4 regions of the Bacillus sp. UMB0893 genome follow, and region 2 is predicted to be linked to each of the others. Evidence: riboswitches for the same ligand, from Rfam matches in the RefSeq annotation. Region 2 holds a riboswitch; each other region holds the start of a gene.
What was found. A riboswitch is a leader RNA that binds a small molecule or an ion and turns the genes downstream of it on or off. The one in region 2 is predicted to bind S-adenosylmethionine.
Positions count from the first base shown of each region.

Region 1: another riboswitch for S-adenosylmethionine. It lies ahead of CYJ36_RS00690 (methionine biosynthesis PLP-dependent protein); the one in region 2 lies ahead of CYJ36_RS14170 (O-acetylhomoserine aminocarboxypropyltransferase/cysteine synthase family protein).
Region 3: another riboswitch for S-adenosylmethionine. It lies ahead of fbpA (Fur-regulated basic protein FbpA); the one in region 2 lies ahead of CYJ36_RS14170 (O-acetylhomoserine aminocarboxypropyltransferase/cysteine synthase family protein).
Region 4: another riboswitch for S-adenosylmethionine. It lies ahead of CYJ36_RS21095 (Na+/H+ antiporter NhaC family protein); the one in region 2 lies ahead of CYJ36_RS14170 (O-acetylhomoserine aminocarboxypropyltransferase/cysteine synthase family protein).

Region 1 is NZ_PKLB01000001.1:139,862-146,026, reverse strand. It holds gene metC (cystathionine beta-lyase) at 1-962, opposite strand, end outside; gene CYJ36_RS00690 (methionine biosynthesis PLP-dependent protein) at 949-2,073, opposite strand; SAM riboswitch class I at 2,199-2,326, opposite strand; gene CYJ36_RS00685 (DMT family transporter) at 2,397-3,290, opposite strand; gene CYJ36_RS00680 (alpha/beta hydrolase) at 3,513-4,235, shown strand; gene CYJ36_RS00675 (YjcG family protein) at 4,307-4,828, shown strand; gene CYJ36_RS00670 (GNAT family N-acetyltransferase) at 4,829-5,257, shown strand; gene CYJ36_RS23950 (hypothetical protein) at 5,265-5,564, opposite strand; gene CYJ36_RS00660 (DUF421 domain-containing protein) at 5,852-6,165, shown strand, end outside.
Region 2 is NZ_PKLB01000006.1:109,254-115,418, reverse strand. It holds gene CYJ36_RS14185 (toprim domain-containing protein) at 93-446, shown strand; gene CYJ36_RS14180 (thioredoxin family protein) at 470-778, shown strand; gene CYJ36_RS14175 (hypothetical protein) at 1,008-1,331, shown strand; SAM riboswitch class I at 1,412-1,520, shown strand; gene CYJ36_RS14170 (O-acetylhomoserine aminocarboxypropyltransferase/cysteine synthase family protein) at 1,587-2,909, shown strand; SAM riboswitch class I at 3,150-3,259, shown strand; gene CYJ36_RS14165 (methionine ABC transporter ATP-binding protein) at 3,385-4,410, shown strand; gene CYJ36_RS14160 (methionine ABC transporter permease) at 4,403-5,059, shown strand; gene CYJ36_RS14155 (MetQ/NlpA family ABC transporter substrate-binding protein) at 5,072-5,905, shown strand; gene CYJ36_RS14150 (carboxymuconolactone decarboxylase family protein) at 6,075-6,165, shown strand, end outside.
Region 3 is NZ_PKLB01000009.1:111,976-118,140, forward strand. It holds gene CYJ36_RS19235 (YwqG family protein) at 475-1,287, opposite strand; gene CYJ36_RS19240 (pyridoxal phosphate-dependent decarboxylase family protein) at 1,582-2,982, opposite strand; gene fbpA (Fur-regulated basic protein FbpA) at 3,172-3,330, opposite strand; SAM riboswitch class I at 3,431-3,538, opposite strand; gene CYJ36_RS19250 (DUF2292 domain-containing protein) at 3,619-3,765, opposite strand; gene CYJ36_RS19255 (DUF2325 domain-containing protein) at 3,873-4,160, opposite strand; gene CYJ36_RS19260 (aliphatic sulfonate ABC transporter substrate-binding protein) at 4,513-5,514, shown strand; gene CYJ36_RS19265 (aliphatic sulfonate ABC transporter substrate-binding protein) at 5,756-6,165, opposite strand, start outside.
Region 4 is NZ_PKLB01000011.1:27,401-33,565, forward strand. It holds gene ytvI (sporulation integral membrane protein YtvI) at 1-257, opposite strand, end outside; gene CYJ36_RS21070 (hypothetical protein) at 550-795, opposite strand; gene CYJ36_RS21075 (DUF3889 domain-containing protein) at 893-1,216, opposite strand; gene CYJ36_RS21080 (GNAT family N-acetyltransferase) at 1,265-2,143, opposite strand; gene CYJ36_RS21085 (GNAT family N-acetyltransferase) at 2,140-2,694, opposite strand; gene CYJ36_RS21090 (TetR/AcrR family transcriptional regulator) at 2,694-3,317, opposite strand; SAM riboswitch class I at 3,497-3,603, shown strand; gene CYJ36_RS21095 (Na+/H+ antiporter NhaC family protein) at 3,682-4,968, shown strand; gene CYJ36_RS21100 (glucoamylase family protein) at 5,252-6,165, opposite strand, start outside.

The DNA.
Region 1 (6,165 bases), on a different contig from region 2:
AATTCTACGTTTTTTACAAGTGTGCGGACGGCGTCTTCGTCAGCTAATGTGAATGATAGCACAGCACCTGGTCCGTCTGCTTGATATCGCTGAATGGAATGGCCAGGATGAAATGTTAAACCTGGGTAATAAACGTTGCGTACGGCCTTATGTTTAGATAAGTAGTCTGCGAGTTTGCGTGCGGACGCTGAAGACTGCTGAAGTCTGACGTTCAATGTCTTGATTCCCCGCAGGACAAGCCAGCTGTCTTGTACGCCGAGTACCGCACCAAATGCATTTTGCAGCTTTTGAACTTGGGCCGCGAGCTCATCACCTTTCACAACAGCAAGACCGGCCAGGACATCGCTGTGTCCAGCCAAAAACTTCGTAGCGCTGTGAAGCACGATATCGACTCCAAGCTCAAGCGGTCGCTGCAAGACCGGAGTTAAGAACGTATTATCCAAAAACGTTAAACAGTTATTCGCTTTTGCCAGCTTCGTAATACCCTGTATGTCGGTAATTTTCAAAAGCGGATTTGATGGAGTCTCAACATAAATCACTTTCGTATTCTCTTTGATGTGAGATGCTACTTCATGCAAATCGGTCATGTCGACAAAGCTGTATTCTATGCCGAATCGGCTCAATACATCAGTAATGATACGGTACGTTCCACCGTATACGTCTTCCGTGATTAAGACGTGATCTCCCTTGGAGAGCAGCAGAAAACAGGTTGAGATTGCAGCCATTCCAGATGCAAAGGCAAAGCCTTTTGTGCCGCCTTCGAGCTCGGCGATCGTTTCTTCCAATGCCTCTCGTGTTGGGTTTCCGGATCTGCTGTAATCAAATTTTCCGTAATCATCGAAGTCAAATTGGTGAAAAGTAGAGGAATGATGGATTGGAACGCTCACCGCTCCCGTTTCTTTTTGCACCTTTTGACGATTGTGAAGCAGTTTCGTTTCGAACTTCCAATCATCGTTGCTCAACTTTGTCAGCCTCCTTCATTAGCTCAAATGCCTGTGTAAGGTCTTTCTCCAAATCGCCGGCATATTCAATTCCTACTGAAAAGCGCAATAATCGGTTGCAAACACCATTCTTCGTGCGTATCTCTTCAGGAATATCCATATGTGTCTGTGTTGCCGGATATGTGATAAAGCTTTCCACTCCGCCTAAGCTTTCAGCAAATGTAATCGTCTGCAGGGCTTTCAGAAACGGATTCACCCAGTCTTCCTTCTGCAATCGGAATGACAGCATTCCTCCTTTGCCCGGATAAAGAACATCTGACACCTCTGTCTGCTTTTCAAGAAATGATGCGAGCTTTCGAGCATTGGACTCATGCTGTTTCATCCGCAAAGCCAATGTTTTCATTCCGCGAATCAGCAGCCATGAATCAAAAGGAGCGAGCACTCCTCCAATCGCGTTGTGATGCTGAGCGAGTTCTTCACAAAGCTCTTTTCCCTTTGCCACTACCAAGCCTGCCAGTACATCATTGTGGCCGCCTAAATATTTGGTGGCACTATGGATCACGATATCCGCTCCATCCACTATCGGCGTTTGCAGGATTGGTGTGTAAAATGTGTTATCGACAATCAGCAATACATTATTTTCACGTGCTATTTTGGCAATATCGCTGACCTCTGTTTCCTGCATCAAAGGATTTGTCGGTGTTTCCAGAAAAATAGCCTTTGTGCGTTCATTGATCAGCTTCTGCGTACAGTCCTCGTCTTTAAAATCTGCATAATGAAAAACTAGCCCGTATTTCCGCCACTCTTTTTCAAATAACCGATAGGTTCCGCCATATAAATCAGAAGAGACAATCAGCTCATCTCCGCTTTTAAACAGCGCCATAATGGTTTGGATAGCTGCCATGCCTGAACTGAAGGCATAGCCCTGGTCTCCGTGTTCAAGTTCAGCTATCGCTTTTTCAAGGATGGCACGAGTTGGATTCCCTGTACGGATGTAATCAAATCCAGTTGATTCCCCAATTCCATTATGCCGGTATGCTGTAGAAAAATAGACGGGTGGATTTACTGTTCCCGTTGTATTCTCACTTCGATTGCCTATTTGCGCCAAGATTGTTTCAATGCGTTCTGTCATTTCCAACACCGTCCTATTGTTTTTTCAAAAAGCTGTTTTCATGAAGACTCTTTTAAAATGCCTTTAAAAAAATAAAAAACGTCTTCCTCATTAAGAAGAAGACGTTGATATCGTAAGCTGGCTTCTCCTTATCTCCCAAGCATCATAGTACGCTTGCTGGATTTAGCACCTTGGTTCGAATAGGATATGCCCCATTCTTTTCCGGTTGCTGAGATTTCACAGGGCCAGAACCCTCCATCTCTCTGGATAAGAATAAATAGTATGAACTTTTTGAATTGTTTTTATAACCTTATCTCATTCTCATATAATTTGCAAGGGGTTTTCTAAAAAAATGGCTTATTGCGATTCACGATCATCACACCAGCTATAATCAGCAATCCCCCTGCTGCACTTGCTATTAAAACCGGTTCATTCAATAAAAGAGCAGCTGCAGCCACTGTTGCCAGGGGTTCGAAATATAAAAAAGAGGATACTCTTGTCGCCTCCATCACTTCGAGGGCCTTGCCCCAAAACCAGTAGGCAATGGCAGAGACAAAAATACCGAGAAACAGCAAGTGTGCCCAGGTATCATTTGAAAGGGCTGCAATCTTTATCCATCCGTTATTTCTTAAAAAGAAAGGCACTGTCATCAAAAATCCGATAAAGCTTGTATAAAAAGTGACCGTTAAAGCAGGATAGGGAATTCTTAATTTTTTTATAAGAATGGAATAGACAGCCCAGTTCAATGTGCTTAAAATCATGAGAAGATATCCAATGTTTGCATGAAACGTCAAAGATCCCCCCTGCCCATAAGAAGTAATCAATAGAACGCCTGCAATAGCCATTGTCATTCCAATCGCCTTAAATAAGGTAAATGCTTCTTTCAAAAAAAGAGATGCCAAGATGGCTGTAAAAATAGGGGAAAAAGAAATAATCCAGCCGGCTTGTGATGCCTGAATGGATTGAAGCGCGGCTGCCTGTACGACCTGATGGACAAAAATCCCCAGTGTTGCCAAGATGAATACGTGTGGCAGGTGAAGAATTTTCATTTTTACATTTTGCCGGAGGATGAGCAGCAGGAAAAATAAAAAGACAGAAGCAATTCCAAATCTGATTGAGAGCAAGGTAAATGGATCAAGCTGAGCCAGCACGGCTTTAGTGGAAACAAAGGAAATCCCCCAGAAGGAAATGGAGATAGCTGCATAGATACTTGCGATCATTTTGATTGATACCCTCATTGACCCACACTTCCAATCGCTTAATTTTAGGCTTGTCTTCTAAAAAGGAATATGAGGTCTGGCATGGGAATATACCGCTTCAGGAGCAGTTAAAAAGCTAAACTGAATCATGCATAATATGTGATGCAAGAATTTTGTCACATTTCATGATAAAATGGATGGAAGCGTTTTTATTCATTTTAGTGGATGTGACAGCGTCCATCATCTTTGGGGGTAATTGTGATGACAGCGAAAGCAGGAATTGTAAAAGAGACGCTGCTTTATTCGAAGGAATTAGAAGAAGAAGTAACGCTCCTTATTTATTTGCCGAAGAACTACTCGCCACTTTATAAGTACAGCCTGATCATTGCACAGGATGGACAGGATTACTTCAGACTTGGGCGTATTTCAAGACAGACTGAAGAACTTTTAAGTGAAAGAGAAATTGAAAATGTGATTATTGTCGGCATTCCATATCGCGATGTACATGATCGCCGTGATAAGTATCATCCCGATGGACCGAAGCAAAAAGCATACATCCGATTTTTAGCTCATGAGGTCGTTCCCTATTTGGATAAGGAATTTCCAACCTACCAAATGGGAGCTGGACGTGCTTTAATTGGGGATTCACTTGCAGGTACGGTATCCTTCATGACAGCAATGACTTATCCGAATACGTTCGGCAAGGTTATTATGCAATCACCATATGCAGATGAAAAAGTCCTGAAAATGGTGGATGAATTTTCCTCGCCAGCCCTTTTAACGGTTTATCATCAAATCGGCACTGAAGAAACGGAAGTAAAGACGACGGATGGTGAAGTGAAAAATTTCATCAATCCGAACCGCGAACTGAAAGAAGCTATTTCCAAAAAAGGAATTCCATCAGTGTATGAAGAATTTGAAGGTGATCACAAATGGACATTTTGGCAGCCATCTTTAAAAAAGATCTTAAAAGCAATGTTCTGATTGGCTTATATGCTTCAATAATGAAATTTGATATACTATGAATACATTTTTATACATGGGAGGGAACACTTATGAAGTACGGAATTGCCATTTTTCCATCAAAAAAATTACAGGATTCAGCTAACTCTTATCGAAAGCGCTATGATCCCAATTATGCCTTGATTCCGCCTCATTTAACGCTGAAACAGCCTTTTGAAGCGACGGATGAACAAGTTAGGGACATTTCAAGAGAGCTTCGTCAAATCGCGCAGCGGATGCAGCCGGTAACCATCTCCATACAAAAGTTCAGTTCCTTTTCGCCAGTGAATAATGTCATTTATCTTAAAGTTGAGCCAACAGAGGAAATTATGAAGCTGTACGAAGCTCTCCATGACGAATATTTTTCAGATATCGAACCTGAATATGCATTTGTGCCGCATATTACAATTGGCCAAAAGCTATCGGATGATGAACATTCAGACGTTCTTGGCAGCTTAAAAATGACAGACTTTCAGCATGAAGAAACCATTGACCGCTTCCATTTGCTTTATCAGCTTGAAAATGGCTCATGGACCGTATATGAAACATTTCTGCTTGGAAAGGAAGGTTTTTAAGTGATCGCAAGAATTGTAAAGTCAGATGAAGAATTGCAGGACGCATATGATGTCCGCACGAAAGTTTTTGTAGAAGAGCAGCAAGTTCCTGAAGAAGAGGAAATTGATCAATTTGAAAGAGAAGCATCGCATGTTGTCTTGTATGACGGAGATAAGCCTGTAGGTGCCGGGCGTTTCCGAATCCTGAACGGCATCGGCAAAATAGAGCGCATTTGTGTCCTTCCTGATTACCGATCAAAAGGTGCAGGTAAAATTATTATGGAAAAGCTTGAAGAAATTGCAGCGTCAAAGGAGATGCAAACCTTAAAGCTGAACGCACAAACACATGCAGAACCATTTTATACAAAGCTCGGCTATTCGACCATTTCTAAAGAAACATTTTTAGATGCCGGTATTCCGCATGTGACTATGGTAAAAGAAATGAAATAAAAAGCAGCTAATAGCTGCTTTTTATTTTCGTCATCTTATACAGATAGAATAAGATGGTGCTGAATAAAGCGATGATCAACGGAACATACCACCACCCAGGTCCATCCTTCCCTAAGGCAGATCGTACGGTACCCCAGGATGCGATTCCTAAAAAGAAACTAACTTCAAAACTGATTACAGCAAGCAATTTCCTTGCTGACCTATACATTTCTTCTGCATTTTTTTCCGTTATTTCCATTGGATAATTATAGAGATGAGGAACCTTTGACAAAAAGAATAACATGACAAGAAGACATGTACTAAGCACAGGCAATAACCAAATGTTTCCTTTCCTTCCCCATCCATCTGGTTCTCCCTAGACATTAAAATGAATCGGTATTGTATTGGGAATTTTGCTCCAAACTGACCCAATAAAGATCACAACGATTAAATAACACAAACGAGAGGCTTTGAAATATTCTTTCCATTTTTGTTATTGGCAACGAAATTCTAGGGCGCATATTCATATATCATTCTCTCCCTTCTCTTTTCGCTATAATTCCTGCCAAACCTGCACATGCTAGAAGTATCTATTATGAGACGGGTGACGTTTATATGGAATTTGTACATACTGGCATCGATTTAGTCATTGGATTTTTCGGTTTATTTTTTTTAACACGGATTTTAGGGAAAACACAAATCACACAAATTACGACCTTTGATTTTATTTCTGCACTAGTACTTGGAGAGCTCGTGGGAAATGCTGTATTTGATGATGATACAGGCATCCTCAAAATTCTGTTTGCTATATCTGTGTGGGGAAGCTTAATTTTCATCATAGAAATCATTACGCAAAAATGGAAAGGAACACGAGGATTTTTAGAAGGCAGACCAACGATTATCATTCATCAGGGAAAGATAGTCCGTGA
Region 2 (6,165 bases):
TATTATTTTTGAGGAAACAACCTCAGCCTTTCGAATATTGTATTGTAAAGATAGATGACACATACTTTAGATAATAGGTGATGGCGATGGCGATGTCTGCAGTTGAGGTTGATAAAGAAAAAGTCATTATTGTTGAAGGAAAATCGGATAAGCGAAAGGTTCTGAATGTAGTCAATGAACCTGTAGAAATCATATGTACAAATGGCACAATCAGCCTAACAAAGCTCGATGAACTCATTGATGCATTATTTCATCGTGATGTTTATGTGCTTGTAGATTCAGATGAATCAGGTGATCGACTTAGAAAGCAATTCAAACGGGAATTGCCTGAAGCCGCGCATTTATTTGTTGATAGAATGTACAGGGAAGTAGCAACTGCACCAGATCAGCATGTAGCTGCTGTCCTTTTAAGTGCTAATATTGATGTTCATGCGAAATTTTTATAAAGGGAGTCTAAAGAGCAAAGAAAATGATTGAACTAAAAGAAAAACAATTAGACATGTTTGCCGAAATGGATACAGGAATACTCTACCTTTATACCCCTTTTTGCGGAACGTGTCAGCTTGCGAAAAAAATGCTGACTGTTGTTGAGGCAGCATTGCCTTCTTTAAATATTTATATGGCAAATCTTAATTTTCTGCCAAAACAAGCATTGGATTGGGGAATAGAAAGTGTTCCGTGTCTGCTTGTTTTCGAAAACGGATCGGTTGTCCAAAAGAAATATGCTTTTCACTCTGTTGAACATATTTATCAAATATTGAAAGAATATGCCGCCTGATTGAGGGCGGCATTTGACATATTTCTCGGGAAATAGAATAACTAATTATTTTGTCTCTCCCTGTCTCTCTTTGTCCCTGTCTGGAATTTTTAACTAACATTACTTGTCGAACCTTTCTTAAAGGGTATCATGTGTATTTTACCGAAGCTATAGGTATAGGTTTTCATCATGATGTGCTCTAATTGATAGATCCATCCATTAAGAAACGGGGGACGGGGAGTGTATAAATATGGACTTATGTTTATTAGTTGAAAAAATAAATGAAACTCATTTTGTGAAGCCTTTATTGCCAAATGAAGAATTAAGAATAATGGTTAGCAATTCTAAGCAAAAGCCTATCCTTCTTGTATTATGTAAATCAAAATGCTTTTTAAGCAATGAACTTGGTTCAGCACATGCCCATGTGTATATTTCTGGTGATAGCAGTCACATATTTGATTGTTTTTATTCACCCATAAGGCTATTACAACTGATGAAATTGGGGGCAATCGATGTAAAAGGTTCTTTTCGCAATATTTTAAGACTAGAATCAATCTTGCAGCTATGCAAATAAAAATCTAAAAATTCTAACTATTTATTGACTGGCAGATTTCTTAGGTGGTACAATTCTAGTAGATTCAGGATAATAGTTTTACCTTATCAAGAGCGGCGGAGGGATTTGGCCCAATGAAGCCCGGCAACCGGTTGTAACGACACGGTGCTAATTCCAGCAGAGTTAAATGATGACTCTGGCAGATAAGAAGAGTAATGGTGACGGCCTCTTCTTTGAAGGGGTTTTTTTATGCTTAAAATAAGGGGGATGTGCAAAATGGAACAACAAAAATACCGGTTGGAAACGATTAATGTTCATGGAGGTCTGCAAAAAGATCCATCAACAGGTGCAAGAGCTGTACCGATTTATCAATCAAATGCTTATGTTTTTAATGACACGGATCATGCTTCTAATTTATTCGCTCTAAAGGAACAGGGTTATATTTATACCAGGATACATAATCCAACAGCAACGGTGTTTGAGGAGAGGGTTGCGCAGTTAGAAGGTGGAATCGGCAGTTTGGCGGTTGCAAGCGGGATGGCTGCAATTACACTGGCTGTTTTAAATATTGCAGGAGCAGGGGATGAAATTGTCTCTGCATCAAGTCTGTATGGAGGTACTTATAACCTTTTCGAAACAACACTCCCTAGATATGGAATTCAAACGAAATTTGTTAATGCGGAAGATCCGGAGAATTTCCGTAATGCCATCACTCCTAAAACAAAAGCAATATTTGCAGAAACGATCGGAAATCCAAGTTTGCAGGTTCTTGATATAGAGGCTGTTGCGAAAATTGCCCATGAAGCAGGGATTCCATTGATTATTGATAATACATTTGCAACCCCTTATTTATGCAGGCCAATTGAACATGGAGCTGATATTGTCATCCATTCAGCAACGAAATGGCTGCTTGGAAATGGAACAACACTTGGCGGCATTATTGTAGATGGAGGGAAATTTGATTGGAATAGTAAGAAGTTTCCCGGCTTCATTTCACCAGATCCAAGCTACCACAATCTCGTTTATGCAGAGGCATTGCCAGAGGCTGCGTTTATCGTAAAGGCACGTGTTCAATTACTTCGTGATTTAGGTCCGGCAATCAGCCCTTTTAATGCTTTTCAATTTAATCTTGGCCTTGAAACCCTTCATGTAAGAATGAAGGAGCATATTTTTAATACAAGAAAGATCGTTCAATATTTAAAAGAACATCCTGCAGTTAAATGGGTTCTTTATCCTGAAGATGAGCAGCATCCTGATAAAGCACGTGCAGTTAAATACTTAGCTAAAGGAGCAGGGGCAGTTGTAGTTTTTGGGATTGAGGGTGGCCGTGCAGCGGGAGCTAAAGTCATTAATTCGGTCAACCTTTGGTCTCATGTGGCAAATGTTGGTGATGCGAAAAGCTTAATCATTCACCCGGCAAGTACGACTCATCAGCAGCTAAGCGAAGAAGGGCTGCAAAAATCGGGAGTTTCAGAGGATTTGATTCGTTTATCTGTTGGAATTGAGCATATCGATGACCTCAAAGAAGATCTTGATCAGGCAATTTTCAAGGCAACGGGAATGAAATCATTTAATAAATCATCCGTCTACTCTCAATGATAAAACAGCTTATTGATGTTAGGAATGACTTAAGAAAAGATAATAAGGTTATCCACATCCAGCTACAGTGTCCGGCTCATTGTGAAAAAGCCGCATTCCTTTGAATTTTCTATTTTTTCAGCAGGCTGATCAAGTCGCCTGCGCTTTTGTTCTTGACACTGGCTTTTGACACATGATAAAATCACTCTCGTACTACAAACTCACTAAATTTAATGAATATTAACTAAATATATTGTTTGACTCTTATCCAGAGAGGTGGAGGGAAGTGCCCTGCGAAGCCCGGCAACCGTCAATTTTATTGAAAAGGTGCCAATTCACTCAAAGCTTATAACAGCTTTGAAAGATGAGAGAAAGGTTCTTCTATAGATATGCCTTTCTGCTCATTTTTGCAGAAAGGCTTTTTTAGTTTAATAACATGAACCTCTTAAGTTTCGTACAAAATGATAGTGAGTGCAATTTGGGAAGAGGTGAAGGAATGATTACATTAAAGGATGTCCGGAAGGTATTTCAATCAAAAAATGGAAATGTAACAGCTGTTGATTCGGTTGCCTTAGATATAAAACAAGGTGAAATTTTTGGAATTATCGGTTATAGCGGAGCAGGAAAAAGCTCCCTTATCCGACTGCTGAACGGTCTTGAAAAACCTTCTGCTGGATCCATTCAGGTGGCAGGGCGGCAGATCGATAAAATCAGCGGTGCCGAGCTGAGAAAAGCAAGACATGAAATAAGCATGATATTTCAGCATTTTAATCTGTTATGGTCTAGAACGGTGCGGGAAAACATTTCGTTTCCATTGGAGATTGCAGGTGTCAAAAAAGAACAGAGACAAAAACGCGTAGATGAACTTATTAAGCTTGTCGGGCTCGAGGGAAGAGAAGATGCTTATCCATCTCAGCTGAGTGGAGGACAAAAGCAGCGTGTTGGGATTGCGAGGGCACTTGCAAATAACCCTAAAGTGCTGCTTTGCGATGAGGCGACATCTGCATTAGATCCTCAAACAACAGATTCAATTCTTGACCTGCTTGTTGATATTAATGAAAGACTTGGTTTAACAATCGTTTTAATTACACATGAAATGCATGTTATCCGTAAAATCTGCCATCGTGTTGCCGTCATGGAAAACGGCAAAATCGTGGAACAGGGTGAAGTGCTGGATGTATTCAGAAGACCGCAGCAGCCGATTACGAAACGCTTCGTTAAGCAAATAACAGAACCTGATGATACACAAGAAACGATGGAGCTCATTCTTGAAAAATATACAAAAGGTCCAGTCATTCAATTAACGTTTGTAGGTGATTCAACAGAGAGCCCGCTGATTACGAATCTCATTCGTCAGCACAGCATTGAAGTCAATATTCTGCAGGGTAAAATCTCGCAAACTCAAAGCGGATCATATGGAACATTGTTAATTCATATGGATGGCGAAATTGAAGAATTAAATAAAGCAATGGCTTTTATTCGCAGTCAGGAAGTTGAAGTGGAGGTGATTGCGAATGTTTGAAAATGTTAGATGGGAAAATGTATGGGAAGCTACAAGTGAAACGTTATTCATGACTGGCTTTTCAGTAGCAGCTACCTTTATCTTGGGAATATTACTTGGACTCTTATTATTCTTAACATCAAAAGGCGGAATTTGGGAAAACAAAGCAATAAATGTTGTGATCGCCGCTTTTGTAAATATTTTTCGCTCGATTCCATTTATCTTGCTGATTATCCTGCTTATTCCGTTTACAAAAGCAATTCTTGATACATTCCTTGGAGCGAAGGCTGCTTTGCCGGCATTAATAATAGGCGCTGCGCCATTTTACGGCCGGATGGTCGAAATTGCACTCCGTGAAATCGATAAAGGTGTCATTGAGGCTGCAAGATCAATGGGAGCAAAAACTTCGACGATTATCTGGAAAGTTCTTATACCTGAATCCTTGCCGGCTCTCATTTCCGGAATTACAGTTACTGCCATTGCACTCGTTGGATATACAGCCATGGCAGGGGTAGTAGGAGCAGGCGGCCTAGGCAACCTTGCATTTCTCGAAGGATTCCAAAGAAATAATAATGCAGTTACCATGATTGCAACAATCTTAATCTTAGTCATCGTATTTATCATCCAATTTATTGGAGATTTTATAACATCAAAAATGGATAAACGATAGGGAGGATTTATTATGAAAAAGTTATTATTAAGTGCTGTATTTGCAACATCTGCTTTCGCTCTTGCCGCTTGCGGTTCAGGAGGAGGAAATGGAGAAGGTGAAGAAACAAAAACGCTGAAAATTGGTGCTTCAAACGTTCCTCACGCAGAAATTTTAGAAGAAGCACAGCCATTGCTTGAAGAAAAAGGCATCGAATTGGATATCGTACCTTTCCAAGACTACATCTTACCTAATAAATCATTGGCAAGCAAAGAAATTGATGCAAACTATTTTCAGCATATTCCTTATTTAGAGTCTCAAATGGCTGAAAACAAAGACTATGATTTTGTTAATGCCGGCGGAATTCATATCGAACCAATCGGTGTTTACTCTAAAAAACATAAGTCACTGGATGATATTCCTGAAGGCGGCACAATTATCATGAGTAATTCTGTAGCTGACCATGGCCGTATGCTTTCATTGCTTGAAAGCGAAGGTTTAATCACAATTAAAGAAGGCGTAGATAAAACAACTGCAACTGTAGATGATATTGATGAAAACAAAAAAAATCTTAAGTTTAAAGCTGATGTAGAAGCGAGTATCCTTCCTCAGGCATATAACAACGATGAAGGCGATGCTGTCTTAATCAATACAAACTATGCAATCGGTGCCGGATTAAATCCGCAAAAGGATGCAATTGCACTTGAAGGATCAGAATCACCTTATGTAAACATCATAACCGTCCGCAAAGGTGACGAAAACAAAGAAGAAATCAAAGCGTTAGTAGAGGTTCTTCATTCAAAAGAAATTCAATCATTTATTGAAGAGAAATATGAAGGGGCAGTCGTGCCTGTTGATGGAGAATAAGAACCAAGAGAGCATCCTTTAAAGGATGCTCTTGTTTTATATGAAAAACTCTTCTATATAATATAGAAGAAATTAGGAATAAACTGCGATTCGAAGGATCTTTTACGCATACATCTCCATTCTTTTTTGCATACTAACGATGATTAATATTAGGAATGGAGCTGAAAAGATGCAGCAATTTGAAGCCGGAAATTCTAGTGAAGCAGCATTGCATAATTACAAAGAGGGTCTCGGTATATTTACGGAAAAAATGCCTGAGC
Region 3 (6,165 bases), on a different contig from region 2:
CCCCTTTTTTAACCTCTATCAAACTTGCAACCTGAGCCGTCTTACACAAGTAAACGCTTACAAAATGTGCAATCCGACCTGTTCACGTTTTCCTTCTAATGAAACAGCTCATCATAATACATGCAAGAAACGTGCCAATACTTTAAAAAAACTAAATAATTCGCAAAATAGTCAGAAATCCAAACAGGACAAAGGATTACATTTTTGTTAGACAGAATATTCAATAATATGGCAGTTGTGTTATTCCGGATTTCAGGAAGAGATCTGCAAATTATTCCGATTTTCCGGAAATTTCCGTATTGACGGAAAAATATTCATGCAATTTTTTGACTTAACAATCAAAAACAAAAAAGTTCAAGTGATTATTAAGAAGGGAATTACCTTCCAAATTCTCCAATTAAAAAGGCAGCATTCCTTTTTAAAGGAACGACGCCTGTCTCGTACCAAATATACTTATAGAGCTAAGGATTTTTTTCAATGACAGTCCCAATTGTATAAGACGTTCGTGAAATCGAGTTTCTTTAAATCCTCTCTCCTTATAAAGAAGTTCCCTACCCCACAATCTCCCCACATAATCCCATTCTCATCATCAGAGTCAATTTGCAGTAATAACACATTGTAATCTTTATAGTTTTCAGCATATCCCCTTGGATCAACCTGTGTGAAGAAAGCATATCCCCCAATTTTATGGCCTTCATTTGATAGATTTTCTCCGTACAAATCAAAAAGAGTGATCTCGTGTCCATCATCATCTACTCCTGCATGCTCTTCAAAGTCCAATTGCTCATAGGAATCTTCAAATGCACAATCAGTGACTGATACCGCCTCATTTTCTAAAGCAAAAGAAATCTTAAGCTCTTTTTCTATTGGAAAGTATTCTTCGCCAAAACTGTTCATATATGAGAAATCAGTTATAATTTCGTCTTCCTTTACGATTTCATCGTAATATACAAGCCTGAAATTTTGTTGATTCGTTTGTTCGTTAAAATCAAGACCCATGACATCATGGTCTCCTGCAAGAAAAAATTGCAGCATCCCTTTTAATGGCATATCTATTAATTTATTAGGAAGTTCTTCACAATTGATCTGTGCTAATAGTTTCATATATTTTCCTACTTCATCTCTTGGGTGCTCAGAAGCTTTAGGCAAATAGGGGTTGCCTGCAAATTTACTTTGAAACAAAGTCGGCGTATTCGTTGTTGCCGAGATTTTAATCGTAGGCTGCAGAGTTGCTTCAATGTCTTTCTTGAATCTCTCTAATTCTTTAGGTAAAGATAAATGCTGCATATTGGTTGACTCCCTTTCAAACTATTATTTTGTTGTACAAGGGGTGTATAACAAGAAGATGCTGAATTCCAAATGAGGAAGTCTCTTATTAACTTTTTAAAAACAATATATTCTAAAAGTGCAACATAGGGAGCTGTTAGCCGTTTTTCTATGTATAAATAGTGTCAGATAAATGATGCCTTAGGGCCATCCGTTAATCTAAATTCTTCGACCATGGTATATCCCCCTCGTAACATAAAAAAGAAATCAGGCAGCCTACAGAAGCCCTCGATCCAATTTCAAACTAAAAAATTCCTACCTATTCATTTCTTTTATTGCATAACCTAAAGCATCCCAAATGATTTCTACATCGTTCTCGTCCGTACGCCAATTACTGAATGCTGCACGGACAGCAGGGGTTCCTTGATAGATGGTTGGTGTCATAAATACACGCCCATCCTGTTTTAATGATTGGAGATATTTCTTAATATCTTCCATCGTTACCCCTTCATATGCTAGAGTAAAGCAAACGACATTAAGTCTCGTTGGAGCAACCAATCGTAAAAATGGACTTTGTTCCAATCGATTAGAAAGTAATTGAGCCATTTCTGCGTTTCGTTCAACGACTTCCTTATATCCTTCCTTCCCATATGCTTTTAATGTAAACCATGCAGGCAAAGCACGAAAACGTCTTGAATTTTCAGGTGTTAAATGAATAAATTCCGGATTTTGAATTGAACTTCCCAGATAAGCGGCATTATTTTGAAACACCTCAACTTGTAATTGCTTATGACGGGTAAACTGCATGGCAGAATCATACGGAACATTGAGCCATTTATGTGCATCGATCGTGATTGAGTCAGCTTGATCCATACCCTGTACCAATTCTTTGTATTTTGGGGAGCAAGCGGCAAATCCGCCAAAGGCTGCATCGACATGAAGCCAAAAAGAGTATTTATCCTTTAGCTTAATTACTTCTCTTAGATCATCAAAATCTACTGTATTGACTGTACCTGCATTAGCTACGACGATACAAGGCTCACCTTGATTTTTTCTTAGAAACTCCCGAAGTTTTGATATATCAATAGCTTCTCTGTCTGACAAAAGTGGAATCGTTTGAACAGACTCTCTTCCCATACCAAGCATTGATAGAGCTTTATAGATGCTGGAGTGCAGAGAACCGCCAACCACATTCATTCTCGGAAGACTGTAAAGGCCTTGTTGTGAGATATTAATCCCATGCTGATGCGCCACCCATTGCCTTGCTAAAGCAAGACCAACAAAATTCGCCATTGTGGCTCCGCTGACAAAAGCTCCGCTATATTCATCAGGAAGATGAAATAATTCCTTCAACATGTCAATAGTCTTCATCTCTAGGTTGACAGCAACTGAGTCTTCTTTAACGACAACATTTTGATCATATACACTAACAAGCCAATCTCCTGCTATGGCCGCTGGTGTTGAGCCGCCTGTTACAAAACCCAAATAACGGGAACCAGCACTTCCACTAAGATAAGGAGCATAGATTTCCTTGAAGGTTTCTAATGCAGATATAGCCCCAAGGCCTTCAGAAGGAAGTCGATCCCTTTGAAAAAGTGGCGGCTGGACAGCTGCTGATCGAAATTCAAGCCCCTTAAGAAAACTCGTAGATTCTTCAGTAACCTGCTGTAATATGTTTTTAATATCTTCAAAATCATCTTTCATTTTTCTCACCATGGCTTCTATCCTCACATCAGATGATAATTCATCGATCCTTCTCTACTTTTTTCTATTATTTTACTATTTATTTTTTAAAAATGGAACATGGTTCCTATATAACACCCTCTCCAAATCCAAACCTATCTTCATTCGAAATGAAGTTCAATCTAGACATATAGATAGAAAAAAACTTATGACTGTTTAATTTCATTGCATTTTTAAAGTCCTCTTGAATTCCTCTTCAAGCTCAGTTAATGTCAGTTCAAATAAATGCAGATCATTTTTTTTGTAAATGCCATTGCTTAACAGCTTACTGATTAAATGACTCTTTCTTTTTTCAATAGCCTGCCGAATAATAGTTCCCATTTCGCGCACCCCTTTATCATGTTTTCAAATGAAGGGTTTTTATCAGTAAAAAACCCCTTCCGTCTTTAAGAAGAGGTTTCATAGCTTTCCAGCATACCTCTTCTCATCTTCCAAGCATCATGCTTGATGGATTTAGCACAGTCTTCTAGTGATAGAATCTGCTGCTGAGGTTTCATCGGGCCATTCCCTCCGCCTCTCTTGATAAGAAGAAATTCAATTTAATTGTAAATAGATCTCCATTCTATCTTACTGGTAATCCAGAAAAATATTCCTATAAATATACTCGTATTAAATGTCATCCATTAAATAAAAATACTCGGTACTATCTAATTGGGTAATTTCCCCATTATAAAACGTGATGATTAATGATCCATCTTTTATTTTATTTATTAATTCAAGTACCTGATAAATCGTTTCATTCTGGTCCTTATCCAACTGCTAACACCTCCTTTTGAATAAAAAAGCTCATACCTTTTGAGGGTATGAGCTTTCGGATGACCGATCAGCAAAATCATGAATCCATCTTATCAAAATTGAATTTGTTATGAATCAATCATCCTCTTAATCTCGGTTGAAATCGAATTCCACGAACGATTGGAGAAACAAATAGGAATTGATTTTTCCTGAGCTTTCTTTTTTACCACCCTGGAAAGATTATGATTAATATAATCAGTGATGATTAAAACGATGTCCACTTTACTTGGTATTTCCTTTAATACAAGTTTCGGTTTTCTTCCGTCAATGTGAGTTACGACTTTAACTCCATGCTGCTCCAGCCGCATACTGATTTTCTCAATATTATCTCCTCCGGCAATTAACAAAGATCTCATAAGATATTTTCCTCCCTTTGTGATATGCGAAGAGGCTCTAACTCTGCTCATTGATTGAACAAAATTAAAGCCTCTAGTGATCTAGTCGACGTGTATATATAATATAATTATTTTATTCTGATTATTCAGATTAGTCAAGGTGGATTTAAAATAATTCCAACTTGACTAATCTGAATACTAAATATTATGATGATTATAATAAATAAAATAATTGAGCCGATCAGTCAACCGAAGGCCCTGTCTTTTAGTAATTTCATTTGCTAATGGATAGGGCCTTTCCTGTTTCTGCGGCAAAGGAAGTGATCTACCAAATTAGCTGTCAGATTATCACATCATAAATGGGGGAATGAAAATGAGTTCTAATAAGTACACTTTTAATCTATTTATCTTCATATTTATCTTTGCAATTCTTGCAGGCTGCCAATCCGAATCAGCGAATTCAGCTGACAAGAAAGATGAGGTAACCGTCAACATTGGGATTCAGCAAAGCATTTGGCCAATTTTAATCGCTAAGCAAAAAGGGTGGTTTGAAGAAGAATTTGAAAAAGCAGGTGCTAAAGTCAACTGGGTTGAATTTCAAAGCGGCCCTTCCTATTTTGAGGCCATTGCATCGAACCGGCTTGATTTTGGACGTGTCGGAAATATCCCTGTCCTTTCCGGTCAAGGTGCAGGTATTTCTTTTACTGAAATTGCAACGGCAAGCACTGGCGAAAAAGGAGATGCTATTCTTGTTCCTAAGGATAGTTCCATCACATCTCCTAAAGATCTAAAAGGAAAGAAAATAGCTGTTGCAAAAGGAAGCAGTGCTTTCGGTCTTTTGTATCGCTTATTGGAAAAGGAAAACATCAAGCCTGCAGAAGTTGAAATTATTCAGCTTCAGCCAGATGAAGCACAGGCTGCCTATGAGACAAAGTCAGTGGATGCATGGGCGATTTGGGAGCCTTATCAATCCATTCAAGTTGTAAACAATGAAGCAAAGATTATTTCAAATGGAGAAGCGATCGGAACCTTCAGTCCAGGCTTCCAAATCGTCAGAACTCAATTTGCTGAGGAACACCCTGAATTAGTTGAGCTTTATTTAAAAGTAACTGAAAAAGCAACAAGATGGCAAAATGAAAATAAAGATGAAGCGATTGCTATCTATTCAGAGCTTAAAAAGACTGATAAGGAAGTAATTCGTAAAGTATTAGAGAACTCTGTTCCAGTAAATACTCCAATTGAGAAGAAAATCGTTAATGAACAGCAAAACACAGCAAATCTTCTGTTAGACCTTGGCGGACTTAAAAAGGAATTGGATGTAACTGAAGTGGTGGATAATTCATATATTGAGAAGGTTTTGAAGGAATATGAGTAAAAATTAATATGAAATAACCTCCTTATTTCAACTTAGAGGAGGTTTTTTCAAAGAATGTTTCATTTTAGAGTACTCGAGTGATGATACCGCCTTCCTCCAAATATACTCTGCCAAAGATTACAAATGCAGAAATCTATTAATATACATAAGATATCTTTCATTAACCCACCTTAAGTAGTCCTAATCAAAAAAAGAGAGGATGCTGAAATAAGCATCTTCTTTTAATCTGCCAGAATAATTCTCATTTGTTATCCTTTTTTAAAGCTTGTTCAACAAACCGGTTTTCTATCACTTTAGAAGTATCAATTTCTTTCGTAATCCCACCTGCTTCATACAGAAAATCAGCTTGTTCTTGGTGAGCCTTTTTAAATTCGTCTGTTGTTGGGGATAAAATTGCTGTTGTATTAGTTAAGACCGTTTTAATAATATCCACTTCTACATGTTCAGAATCAGCAATTTCTTTTGATACTTCATCTATGTTTTCAACAAAGTGCTTCCTAACCTCTTCATAAGTTTTTAAAAAAAGGACAGTCAGCTCCGGATTCTCTTCTGTAAATTTCGTTCGTGCAATAAGAAAACCTGGCGCATTAATATTCACGTCTTCCCCGCTGACCAAGACTTCTGCTCCAGTTTGGAAGACCGCAGTTGTGA
Region 4 (6,165 bases), on a different contig from region 2:
TTTGCAAATGAAACAAATTGATCGAATACAACTTTAACAGTAAAGTAGCCAATTATACCCAACAGCGCCACATAACCCGTAAAAGCACTAAAAACAGCAAGACCCCGTCCGAATTTCATATGCTTTTGCATCCTCTGCACAAGTCCTTCGAGTAAAAGTGCGGTAATTAGTGCAAGCAGAAGAGATATGCAGAGCGGCAAAAGGATGATTGCGATTAGAATTAACACACTCAGCAAAATCCATTTTTTCTTGTTCACCTTTTCGTTTCCCCTTTTAATATTGGCTCTTATCTAAAACATTGTTGGTTTACAATCGTATTTAGTGCGTCTAATCATTATGTACAGGCGGATTTCAATCGATTTTATTAGAAAAGAGCAAGAAACCCTACTACTAACAGTCGTGAATGAGTCTTAATACGAAAAACAACAATCTTAGCGAACACAGCCTTAATATATATGCTTGTTTGTTTTATTATAATCTATTATTTGGCAATCAAGTTATGAGATATAAAAAAAAGCAAGCCATTTTCCGGCCTGCTTTTTAGATCATTTATCGGGAAGAAACGGTTTTTACTGCGGCTTTCATTAATACGAACCATCCTAGTCCGAGAAAGATCAATCCGACTGCAATCAAATATGCATACTGGAGAATAGCCTGATCGCCTCCAAATTCAAAAACAAGTTTAATAAACACATCACGGATACTCGGAATAAAAATTAGTACGGCTGCAAATCCAACTGCAGCATATCCTCCAATTAAGCCTTTATTAGCGAAAATCAGTAAATTACTTTCCAATTTCCGTGATTTACTTTCTTTTTTACATTTGCCTCCTAATTCGACGCCTTCAAATCACGCTCAAATAAAAGACAGGCGATCCCGGGATCGCCTGTCTTTATGATACTTTTTCTAAAGTAACCTTGATGACTTTTTTTGTTTTCTCGTTGTATTCGATGAAAACAAAAACCTCAAATGGTTTGTTATTCTCTTTGAGAGTAAGTTTAAAGGTTTCAATTGATGTTTCTCCTTTTCGCTTTTTTCCAACGTGGAGGTAGTCTACAATCTGGGCATCAGGGAACGTTTCCTTCGCCTTTTTCATTGCCTCTCTTCCGAATTCTTCATAGGATTGCGTTTTTGTTTCGGCATGACCTTGAACAGGAAGCACGCTGGCACTGACTGCCATACAAAAAATCAGAAAGATATTCATACCTATTTTCATTTACAATCCCCGCTTTCTTTTTCCTTAGGTTTTGTAAATGAGTGGATTCTATGCATTCATCTCTTTTATCATAAATACTTGTTCTGCTTTTTCAACAAACCCAATATTCCCCAAAACCTCATGGGCGACCTGGTTTGACTTAGACAGATTGACTGCTGTGCGGTGGAGTTCATCATTGTGTGAAAACGCGAATGCCTCGTGGAGCAGGGATCGAACGATGGTTTCTTGCTCCTGATGGTCTGGTCTTGCTTCACATTGAAATAAAAGAATATCTGATAGCTTTCCCTCATCATCATACTTCCGTTTTGACAAGGCAAATCCGATTGTCTCTCCAGTTTCATCTATCGCTAGAACGGATTCCCCGTCCCGAATATTTTGCCACTGCACCTGCCATGGAATTTGTTTTTTGTAAAAAGAGATATCCTGCACTTCGTGTGGTTTTTTCACCTGAATGGAGAATCCGCTGTTTGGTTTCTCAACATTTATTGGTGCAGAATGCCCAAGATGCGCAATTCGATCAATAATTTTATAGCCCATTTTTTCATAGAGCTTAATGGCACGATTATTATGAGATACAGCTTCAAGGGTAGCTATATCTACTTCTTCTTTTTCATAGAGTGACAGAACCTCTTCCATCATCTTTACTCCTACTCCCTTGCTGCGGTACTCAGGAGCCACACCGGTTCCCCCATTCCATGCTACTTTCTTGCCATTGATTGTTCTGATTCCATTTAAAATAAGACCAACAGGTTTTGCCTCATGGAAGGCGACCACGGATAAAACTGGAGATAGATTTTCAAGCACCATTCGATTAAAAAAGTTTTCAATAGATAGTGTCATATCAAAATAGTATCCCTCAAAGCCTCTGTTCCAGGCAGTCAAAGCTTCTTCAAGTGTACATTGGGATAATCGCTTCATTGTGATCATGACATCCCTCTTTTCTTAATTGCTTCCCAGAATTCCTCAGCTAAAACGCCCATTAAGATATTGTCATGAAACTCACCTTCATAAAAAAGGTCTCCTCGAATGACCCCTTCCTGTTTAAAACCGAGCTTTTCATAAGACCTTTTTGCTCTTTCATTGAAGTGATACACATTCAGCCCAATCCGGTGGAGTCCCAAGTTATGAAAACCATGTTCGAGAATTAATTTCATTGCTTCTGTTCCAAGCCCTCTTCCTCGCTGCTTTTCATCGTTTAAGGCGATTCTGACACTGGCATTTCGATTTAAAAGGTCCATATCCAGCAAAGCAAGATCGCCTATCGGTTCGTCTGTTTCCTTTAACACAATGACAAGATCCATTCTATTTTTGTCCAGTGCAAAGCTTTCATATGCCTTTTCGATTTTTTCCATTGTAAAAAACGTTTGCGTCCCGGTAAGCCTGCGAATCTCTTTGTCTTGAACAGATTCAAAGACCATCTCAAAGTCTTCTTTTCTAAAAGGACGCAAATAGACATTTTCTCCTTCTAAAAACCTCATCAAACTTCCCCTTTTTTTAGATACATTAGGACCATTTCTTCTAATGCACAAATTTGTTTTTGAAAAGGATAGCTCTCGCCGATAACTGAATAGTGCAGGCATATACCGTCAATGGATCCCCACACCATAGACGACACAAGCCCTGGATCAGCATCGTCTTTAAATTCATGCTGTCTGATGCCTTCCTCAATAATCTCGATTAAAAGCGCTTGATAAACGTTTTGATAGCGATCTGTTATGACTTCCTTCAGCTCTTCATCACGCCCGGAATGAATCCAGAATTCAAGATGAACCCCAATCATTCTTTGCCATTTTTGCGATAGCTCGATATCTGCATAATTTGTGAAAAACTGATGCAGCTTCTTTATCGCCGACTTGCTCTCTAAAAAACTGGTTTTCAGCTTGTTAATATTCTGCTCTGTTCGCAACTGCATCAGCTGCATATAAATGTCTTCCTTGCTTTTGAAATAGTTGTAGATAGCACCTTTGCTTAATCCGGATTCAGCGACAATATCGTCGATCGTCGCAAGCTGGAAGCCTTTTTCACCAAATGCCTTAAGCGCACTTTCTAAGATATGCTGTTTCTTTTTCTCCTTGTATTCCTCTGTTACGATCGGAGCCACGAATTCACCTTCTTAGGATGATGGTCAAATTAATAAACCGACTGTATAGTCTATTTTATTCTATTATAGATATAAAATTCAAATAATTTCGATAAAATTTTTTAATAAAAACTACCATTTGACTTTTGCACTTTTACCCCTTAATGTAGAAAAGGTCATTTTTTAAACACACATATATCTTCTTATTAAGAGAGGCAGAGGGACTGGCCCTGTGATGCCTCGGCAGCGGACTCGGATTTCGAGTGCTGTGCCAATTCCAGCAAGCTTTGCGCTTGAAAGATGAGAAGAGGTTTATTCCATTCCGGATTTAAGATCTCTTCTCCTTTAGAAGAGATCTTTTTTTATAAAAAGAAAGGTGGTACACATGGATAAAAAAGGAAATGGACTTGCTTTATTGCCATTGATAATATTTCTTGCCCTATTTGTAGGATCTGGAATCATTACAGGCGATTTTTATAAAATGCCAATACTTGTTGCAATTATCATTGCAGCTGGAGCAGCTCTTATGATGAATCGGAAAGAGACGTTCACTGCAAAGGTTGAGAATTTTGCTAAAGGTGCAGGTCATCCCGACTTAATGATTATGGTCTTTATTTTTATTTTAGCCGGTGCATTCTCAGAAGCTGCAAAGGGAATGGGTGCTGTTGAATCCACAGTTAACCTTGCTCTATCTATTCTGCCGCAAAGCTTTTTGATCGTTGGACTTTTTATCATTGCAGCCTTTATTTCACTTGCTATGGGTACTTCAATGGGAACCATTGCTGCCTTGGCTCCAATTGGAGTCGGCATCAGTGCAGAGGCTGATATCTCGATTGCCCTCGCAATGGCTGCGGTTATAGGCGGAGCGATGTTCGGTGACAACTTATCTTTTATTTCAGATACAACCATTGCAGCAGTTCGGACACAGCAGACAGAAATGAGAGATAAGTTCAAGGTAAACTTTTTCATTGTATTGCCTGCTGCCATCATTACGTGTGTTGTTTTAATTTTGATTACACATGGCAGCCAATCTCCTGTTTCACCTGGAGATTTCAGTTTTATTAAGATGATTCCGTATATTGCGGTTCTAATCACAGCTCTGCTTGGAATGAATGTCATTATCGTATTAACTGGAGGCATTCTTTTGAGCGGAATTATCGGGTTATCTGATGGGAGCTATCAATTAACGAGCTTTTTTCAAAAAATAACGGAGGGTATCATGGGGATGGCCGAACTAGTCATTCTTTCCCTCTTAATTGGCGGTATGGTTGAACTGATTAAACGAAACGGAGGCATTCACTTTATTTTAGATGCGATGACACGCAGAATATCTTCTAAAAAGGGTGCTGAATTTGCCATTGCCGGTCTAGTCAGTACGACAAACCTTGCGACGGCGAATAATACCATCTCTATTATTGCAGCAGGTCCGCTCGCAAAAGATATGGCCGATACGTATGAAATCGATAAACGCAAATCTGCCAGTCTATTGGATATTTTCTCTTGCAGTATACAGGGTTTAATTCCTTATGGTGCTCAAATGCTTACTGCAGCTCAGTTTGCTTCGATTTCACCAACAGATATCCTGCCTTATTCGTTTTATCCGATTTTGATTGCATTATGCGGAATTGTGTCCATCCTTATTCGATATCCGAGATTCAAAGCAGTTCGTTAAGTTTTATATAAAGGCTGTTTTCGCATTGATTGTTATTATTGGTTATTCATTGTACCCGTGGATTTCCGCTGCAGGCACTTGCTTTCCGGGGAGGGATGGGAGCCTCTATTTCCCGCAGGAGTCAAGTGCCTTCTGCTACAATCCACTAAAGGTTTAAACCATTTTTTCTAAAAGCAGCAAACTTTACGAAAAGAGCCTATATAAAAGCGTCCGTCGCACGGACGCTTTTTGTTTATGGTTGAAAAAAACACCAGAAAACCAAAGGCTCTGATGATTCCTTCTATTATTGAATTGAAAATTTTTCTTTCTCTAATAGTTCTTCAGGTTTTTCCCCAATCGGATCATCATGGAAATATTCCCGAATTACACCATCTTTCAGATAGTTGGCGATTGACACCATAATCATCCCCTGATCCAGTGCAAGATATGCTTTTGCTACCTCACCCGTCTGTACATTTACTGAATCATAAAATCCGTATTTGCTGTAGGTTTTTAATTTTTTTAGTGCTTTAATGTTTTTATGTGCTTCCCTTGGTGCATATTCTAAAGCGAGGAACGTCGCATGAGCAGTAACTGTTGCGCCATCCTTGTAACCGGAAGTACCAAGTGGCGTTGCCGCAAACTCACTGTATCCCTCAGGCGTCGCAGCTGGAGAGAATCCCCACGCAGGGTAGCCCTTCTCTTTTGCAAAAGCGACTTGAAGATCCACATGACGCTTGTTATTTAATCCTAGTGCATCTTTCCCAAGCTCTTTTTCCTTTAAGACGATCCCAGGCATGAGTCCTTCAAACATACTGCCCCCCCAGCTCGGAACAAACTTTACATCTTGGTAAGTGTAATGCCCTTCATATACTGTTACTCCATCATATTCTGCGTTTTGGCCTTCTGGAATTTGCGCCTGCCAGTCCCATTCTCTTGGCATTGTCCGGTACATTTTCCACCAGTGCTCACTTGGCACATCCCCTTTGCCGATGGAAATATAGCTCGCAACACGAGGCTCTGTGTAGAACAATCCGTAATGATGATCGGTGAGCTTTCCTTGTGCTGCATCGTATCCTCCGCGGAACTGTCCCACTTGCGGGTCATAGAGAGTAGTATAGTTCATATCATTAACCAACTTGCTTGTCTGAGAGTTTAACTCCTCATACGCTTGTCCGACAACGATTAATCCCGCTGACAGCCATCCATTGTCCACCT